2 regions of the Streptomyces sp. NPDC001410 genome follow, and region 2 is predicted to be linked to the other one. Evidence: riboswitches for the same ligand, from Rfam matches in the RefSeq annotation. Region 2 holds a riboswitch; the other holds the start of a gene.
What was found. A riboswitch is a leader RNA that binds a small molecule or an ion and turns the genes downstream of it on or off. The one in region 2 is predicted to bind glycine.
Positions count from the first base shown of each region.

Region 1: linked by a shared signal. The riboswitch ahead of gcvP (aminomethyl-transferring glycine dehydrogenase) and the one ahead of gcvT (glycine cleavage system aminomethyltransferase GcvT) in region 2 are both predicted to bind glycine.

Region 1 is NZ_JBIAWE010000033.1:39,043-42,622, reverse strand. It holds gene ACFY3C_RS43625 (DNA polymerase IV) at 1-1,440, shown strand, start outside; gene ACFY3C_RS43620 (PRC-barrel domain-containing protein) at 1,362-1,733, opposite strand; glycine riboswitch at 1,853-1,947, shown strand; gene gcvP (aminomethyl-transferring glycine dehydrogenase) at 2,120-3,580, shown strand, end outside.
Region 2 is NZ_JBIAWE010000010.1:350,832-354,411, forward strand. It holds gene ACFY3C_RS24105 (enhanced serine sensitivity protein SseB) at 1-660, opposite strand, end outside; gene ACFY3C_RS24110 (AAA family ATPase) at 736-1,404, opposite strand; glycine riboswitch at 1,582-1,679, shown strand; gene gcvT (glycine cleavage system aminomethyltransferase GcvT) at 1,834-2,952, shown strand; gene gcvH (glycine cleavage system protein GcvH) at 3,069-3,446, shown strand; gene glyA (serine hydroxymethyltransferase) at 3,461-3,580, shown strand, end outside.

The DNA of each region.
Region 1 (3,580 bases), on a different contig from region 2:
ATCCTGCATCTCGACATGGATGCCTTCTTCGCCTCGGTGGAGCAGGCATCCAAGCCGAGCCTGCGCGGGAAGGCCGTCGTCGTGGGCGGACTCGGACCGCGCGGGGTGGTGGCGACCGCGTCGTACGAGGCCCGGGTCTTCGGGGTCCACTCGGCGATGCCGATGGCCCAGGCGCGCAGGCTGGCGCCGAACGCCGCGTACCTCGTGCCGCGCTTCGCCCTGTACAAGTCGGTCAGCGAGCAGGTGATGGCGCTGCTGCGGGCGCTGTCGCCGCTGGTGGAGCCGCTGAGCCTGGACGAGGCGTTCGTCGATCTGGAGGCCGCGGGAGCGGCCTGGGACGAGGCGTCGGCGCGGCTGGCGGGGGCGAAGCTGCGCGCGGACATCCGGACGGTCACGGGGCTGACCGGGTCGGTGGGGCTGGCCGCCTCCAAGATGCTCGCGAAGATCGCCTCGGAGCAGGCCAAGCCCGACGGACTCGTGCTGATCGAGCCCGGGACCGAGCGGGCGCTGCTGGGCCCCATGTCGGTGCGGACGCTGCCCGGGGTCGGGCCGGCGACCGGGGACCATCTGCGGCGGGCCGGGATCACCACCGTCGAGGAGCTGGCCGAGGCGGGGGAGGACGAACTCGTACGGCTGGTCGGCAAGGCGCACGGGCACGCGCTGTACGCCATGGCGCTGGCGCACGACGACCGGCCCGTGGTGGCCGAGCGCGAGACCAAGTCGGTGTCGGTCGAGGACACCTATGACGTGGACATCCATGACCGGCTGCGGGTCGGGATCGAGGTGCAGCGGCTCGCCGACCGGTGCGTGGGGCGGCTGCGCGGGGCCGGGCTGTCCGGGCGGACCATCGTGCTGAAGGTGCGGCGGTACGACTTCTCGACCCTGACCCGCTCCGAGACGCTCCGTGGGCCCACCGACGATCCGGCGGTGATCCGCGAGGCTGCCGCGCGGCTGCTGGAGTCCGTGGACACCACGGGCGGGGTACGGCTGCTGGGCGTGGGCGTCTCGGGGCTCGCCGACTACACCCAGGAGGACCTGTTCGCGCAGGCCGCGGCGGGCGAGCGGGACGCCGCCGCGGCCGTGGAGACGTCGGAGGAGGTCGTGCCCGACGCCGTGGAGGAGCGCATGGAGCCCGCCGAGCGGCAGTGGCGGGCCGGGTACGACGTGCGGCATGCCGAGTACGGGCACGGCTGGGTGCAGGGCAGTGGCCTCGGGCGGGTCACTGTGCGCTTCGAGACACCGCAGTCCGAGCCGGGGCGGGTGCGTACGTTTTTTGTCGACGATCCCGCGCTGGAGCCGGCCGAGCCGTTGCCGTTGGTCGTGGAAACCGACGTGGCTCACCGGCCCGTCCCGGCCGAGGATCAGACCTCCTCCGTGCCCGCCAGCTTGCCGAAGTCGTGGTCCGGTACCGAAGGAGGTGCGGCCGCGTCGAGGCCGTAGTGGTGGTAGAGCTGGAGTTCCTGTTCGGGGGAGAGGTGGCGGCCCACGCCGAAGTCGGGGGCGTCCTTGATGAGCGCGCGGTCGAAGGGGACCCGGAGGGCGCCCTCCACCAGTTCGCTGGGCTCCAGGGGGACGAAGGCGTCCCGGGAGAACAGACCGGTGCGTATGGCCGCCCACTCCGGCACGCCCGTGGCGTCGTCGAGGTACACCTCGTCGATGGTGCCGATCTTGGTGCCATTGCGGTCGAACGCCTTGCGGCCGATCAGGTTGCGCGGATCGATGTCGGTCTGCACGGGCCCTCTCCCTCCACTTGGTCGCAACTCATCCGTAAGCACTACAAAAGAGCACATTCAAGGAGGCGGCCACTCGAGGGCCCAGGCGTTGACCTCGCTGGTACGCTGACAGCGGCTGCTGACCCCGTGCGGGAGAGTCCTCCGACCACGTCGGAGGCGCCGAAGGAGCAAATCCTCCCCGGAATCTCTCAGGCTCACGTACCGCACGGACGAGGTCACTCTGGAAAGCAGGGCGAGTGTCGACGGCTCCCGCCCTCACCGACGGTGAAAGCCGGGACCCTCGGGTGCCCGGTGAAGCTCTCAGGTTTTGATGACAGAGGGGGAGGCCGTCGGGGCAACCGCCGTGGTGCCCCTCGAAGGTCGCGTCAGACCAGGAGGCCTCCGCAATGACCGCCCATCGCACTCCGCTCTCCGAGCTCGAAGCGGGCATCCCCTTCGAGCAGCGCCACATCGGGCCCGACCAGGAGGCGCGGGCCAAGATGCTCGCGCACGTCGGTTACGGCTCGCTCGACGAGCTGACCGCCGCCGCGGTGCCGGATGTGATCAAGAACGCCGAGGCGCTCGATCTGCCGGGTGCCCGTACCGAGGCCGAGGTGCTCGCCGAGCTCCGCTCGCTCGCCGACCGCAACCAGGTGCTCGGCTCGATGATCGGGCTCGGGTACTACGGGACCTTCACGCCGCCCGTCATCCTGCGCAACGTCATGGAGAACCCGGCCTGGTACACGGCCTACACGCCGTACCAGCCGGAGATCTCGCAGGGCCGCCTGGAGGCGCTGCTGAACTTCCAGACGATGGTCGCCGACCTGACCGGCCTGCCGACCTCCGGCGCCTCTCTCCTGGACGAGGGCACGGCCGCCGCCGAGGCGATGGCGCTGTCCCGGCGCATGGGCAAGAACAAGAAGGGCCTGTTCCTGGTCGACGCGGACGCGCTGCCGCAGACCATCGCCGTCATCGAGACGCGTGCCGAGCCGACCGGTGTCGAGGTCGTCGTCGCCGACCTGAGCGACGGCATCCCGGCCGACGTCGCCGCGCGCGAGATCAACGGCGTGCTGATCCAGTACCCGGGCGCCTCCGGTGCCGTACGCGACATCAAGCCGGTCATCGACCAGGCGCACGAGCTGGGCGCCCTCGTCACCGTCTCCGCCGACCTGCTGGCCCTCACCCTGCTGACCTCTCCGGGCGAGCTGGGTGCGGACATCGCCGTCGGCACGACCCAGCGCTTCGGTGTGCCGATGGGCTTCGGCGGGCCGCACGCGGGCTACATGGCGGTGCACGAGAAGTTCGCGCGCAGCCTGCCCGGCCGTCTGGTCGGCGTCTCCGTCGACGCCGACGGGAACAAGGCGTACCGCCTCGCGCTGCAGACCCGTGAGCAGCACATCCGCCGCGAGAAGGCCACGAGCAACATCTGCACCGCGCAGGTGCTGCTCGCCGTGATGGCCGGTATGTACGCCGTCTACCACGGCCCCGAGGGGCTGCGTGCCATCGCCCGCCGCACCCACCGCTACGCCACGATCCTCGCCGAGGGCCTGAAGGCCGGCGGTGTCGAGATCGTCCACGGCGCCTACTTCGACACCCTCACCGCGCGGGTGCCCGGCAAGGCCGCCGAGGTGGTCGCCGCCGCCCTGGAGAACGGGGTCAACCTGCGTCTCGTGGATGCCGACCACGTCTCCCTCGCCTGCGACGAGACCAGCAACCGGGCCCAGCTGGCCGCCGTCTGGTCCGCCTTCGGTGTCGAGGGCGACATCGAGGCGCTGGACGTGACGGCCACGGACGCCGTGCCCCAGGCGCTGCTGCGATCCGACGACTTCCTGACCCACCCGGTCTTCCACGAGCACCGCTCCGAGACC
Region 2 (3,580 bases):
GTCCAGGGGGAGGACTCGTAGGTCGCCTTCCCACTGGGAGAGTTCCACGCCCACGAACATGACGGGGTCGGCCGTCTCGATGGCGGCGAGGCAGCGGCGGGCGGTGAGGACCACGCCGGTCGCGGCGAACTCGGCGGAGGCGGCGGCCAGGAAGTCGACCGGGTCTTCCTGCCAGTCGGGCTCGAAGAGGCGGACCCGGCCGCCGGAGCCGGGGCCGTCCAGCGCGGTGCGGTCCACGCGGCACAGCTCGGCCACCGCCTCGGGCGGCAGCGGGATGCCGACCACGCCGTCGGGGTTGAGGGCGATGCCGACCTGCGGGGGCAGGCCGCGGGCGAACTCCACCGCCGGGGCGATGGTGTACGACATGTGGGAGCCGGTCGCCTGGCGGAGCTGTTCCTCGGAGCTGAAGACCGGGACGTACACCTGGCCCTCGATGTCCATCGTGGGCAGGTCCAGGGGGCCGCTCTGCGGGCCGCCGCCGCTCGGCAGGGGGATCCAGAGGAAGCTGCGGCCCAGCACCTCGATGATCCGGCCGCCCGCGGAGGGTATGCCCAGGGAGGCCGAGAGCACCTCCTCCAGCTCATTGCCGGGCCAACCGCCGTGCGGGTGGGGGTGCGTCTGTGCCGGGAAGTCCGCGGGAGTGTCCGCCGGGAAGTCCATCTGCCTCTACCGCCTGCTGGGAACCATGCTGTGGAGCAAAAGGCTAGCGGGTGCCTGTGACAGTGACCGGTCCGATCAGCCGGTGAAGGCTATGCGGTGCAGGACGTCCGCCGCGTCCCGGTCCAGCAGCACCGCCGAGCCGCAGCCGGCGGGCAGCTCGCCGCGCTCCACCGCGCGCAGCAGCCGGGCGGTCGTACGGCGGTGGCGGCTGAAGGCGTACCGGGACACGCCGCGGCCGCGCTCGCGCTGGCCCTCGCGGGCCGTGCCGGGGGTGACGTCGAGAAGGAGCAGGTGCAGGGTGCCGCCGCGGCGGCGGGCCTCGCGGGCCAGCCAGGAGCGCACCCAGGGCTGGGTGCCGCAGTCGTGCACGACGACTCCCTCGCCGGTGCGCAGGGCGCGGCGCAGTCCGGCGTAGTGGGCGAGGCGGACCAGGGGGCGGTAGAGCGCGTAGGGGAGGAGGCGGGGCATGCGGGCGTCCCAGCTGTCGCGGGTGTCCTGGGAGTCGATGCGGCGGCCGGGGACCGCGCGGTGCATCAGCGTGGACTTGCCGCTGCCGGGCAGGCCGGTGATCACCACCAGGTCGGCGGACCCGAAGAGCAGGGCGTGCGGGCTGCGGCCCGCGCGCTCGCGCAGGTCGCGGACGACCGGGGCCGGGCGGTCGGCGCAGCGCTCGCGGGCCGGGGCGGAGGTCTGCTTGGGCACCGCGATGCCGGTGGTGGCGGCGTAGGCCGTGGTCCTGTTCACCGTGATCGTCCTCCCCTGTGGGCTCGGTCATCCCCTGCCCATCACATGTAAAGAGAAGGTAATGCGCCGCGTCCAGTGGTTCGGTGCGCGTACTGCCACAGGTCGGTTACAGATGCGGCCCTGACGGGTGGGGGCCGGGCATGCAATGATGTGCCCGCCAACTGCATACCGGCCGTTTGAATCCGCGCGGGAGAGTTCCCAGCAGCCTTCGCTGGGGCGCCGAAGGAGCAAGTCCCTCCCTTGAATCTCTCAGGCCCCGTTACCGCGCGGGCGAGGCACATCTGAAAAGCGGGCCGCTGTGTCAGTGGCTCCACCCAAGGTGCAAGCCGTGATCGTCCCTGTGGCGGTCTCGGCGAACCTCTCAGGTTCCGATGACAGATGGGGAGGAACTACCTCGCCCGTCAGCCTGCCCTGGGAGACGACCGACCGATGAGCAGTACCGAACTCCGTCACACCGCGCTGGACGCCCTCCATCGCTCGCTCGGTGCGACCATGACCGACTTCGCGGGCTGGGACATGCCCCTGCGCTACGGCTCCGAGCGCGACGAGCACGTGGCCGTGCGCACCAAGGCCGGCCTCTTCGACCTGTCCCACATGGGCGAGATCACCGTGACCGGCGCCGAGGCGGCGGCCCTGCTGAACTTCGCCCTGGTCGGCAACATCGCCTCCGTCGGCGTCGGCCGCGCCCGCTACACCATGATCTGCCAGGCCGACGGCGGCATCCTGGACGACCTGATCGTCTACCGCCTCGGCGAGACCGAGTACATGGTCGTCGCCAACGCCTCCAACGCCCAGGTGGTGCTGGACGCGCTGACCGAGCGCGCCGAGGGCTTCGACGCCGAGGTGCGCGACGACCGTGACGCGTACGCGCTGATCGCGGTCCAGGGCCCCGAGTCCCCCGGCATCCTGAAGTCCCTCACGGACGCCGACCTGGACGGCCTGAAGTACTACGCGGGCCTGCCCGGCACGGTGGCCGGCGTCCCCGCCCTGATCGCCCGCACCGGCTACACCGGCGAGGACGGCTTCGAGCTGTTCGTGAAGCCCGAGCACGCCGTGGAGCTGTGGCAGGCACTGGCCAAGGCCGGCGAGGGCGTCGGCCTGGTGCCCTGCGGCCTGTCCTGCCGGGACACCCTGCGCCTGGAGGCGGGCATGCCGCTGTACGGGCACGAGCTGAGCACGTCCCTGACGCCGTTCGACGCCGGGCTCGGCCGCGTGGTGAAGTTCGAGAAGGAGGGCGACTTCGTGGGCCGCGAGGCGCTCACCGAGGCCGCCGCCGAGGCCGAGCAGAACCCGCCGCGGGTGCTCGTCGGACTGATCGCCGAGGGCCGCCGGGTGCCGCGCGCCGGGTACGCCGTCGTCGCGGGCGGCGAGGTCATCGGCGAGGTCACCTCCGGCGCCCCCTCCCCCACCCTGGGCAAGCCCATCGCCATCGCGTACGTCGACGCGGCGCACGCGGCGCCGGGCACCGCGGGCGTCGGTGTGGACATCCGCGGGAGCCACGAGCCGTACGAGGTCGTGGCGCTGCCGTTCTACAAGCGCCAGAAGTAGACACTGGGCGCGGTCCGTACCCAGGACGTGACCCTGCGCACACATCACCTGCTCATCAGCAGGTTCAGCAGTCCCCCATTCATCAGCACTCCCGCGCGTACAGGAGAATTCAGGCCATGAGCAACCCCCAGGAACTGCGCTACAGCAAGGAGCACGAGTGGCTGTCGGCCGCCGCGGACGGCGTGTCGGCGGTCGGCATCACGGAGCACGCGGCCAACGCGCTCGGCGATGTCGTCTTCGTGCAGCTCCCCGAGGTCGGGGACACGGTGACCGCGGGCGAGTCCTGCGGTGAGCTGGAGTCGACCAAGTCGGTCAGCGACCTGTACGCCCCCGTGACCGGCGAGGTCACCGAGATCAACCAGGACGTCGTCGACGACCCGTCGCTGGTGAACTCGGCCCCCTTCGAGGGCGGCTGGCTGTTCAAGGTACGCATCGCGGAGGAGCCGGCCGAGCTGCTCTCCGCCGACGAGTACACCGCCTTCACCGCCGGCTGAGGAGTCGTAGCCGTATGACTGTCCTGAACACGTCCCTCCATGAGCTGGACCCGGAGATCGCCGCCGCGGTCGACGCCGAGCTGAACCGTCAGCAGTCGACCCTGGAGATGATCGCCTCCGAGAACTTCGCGCCG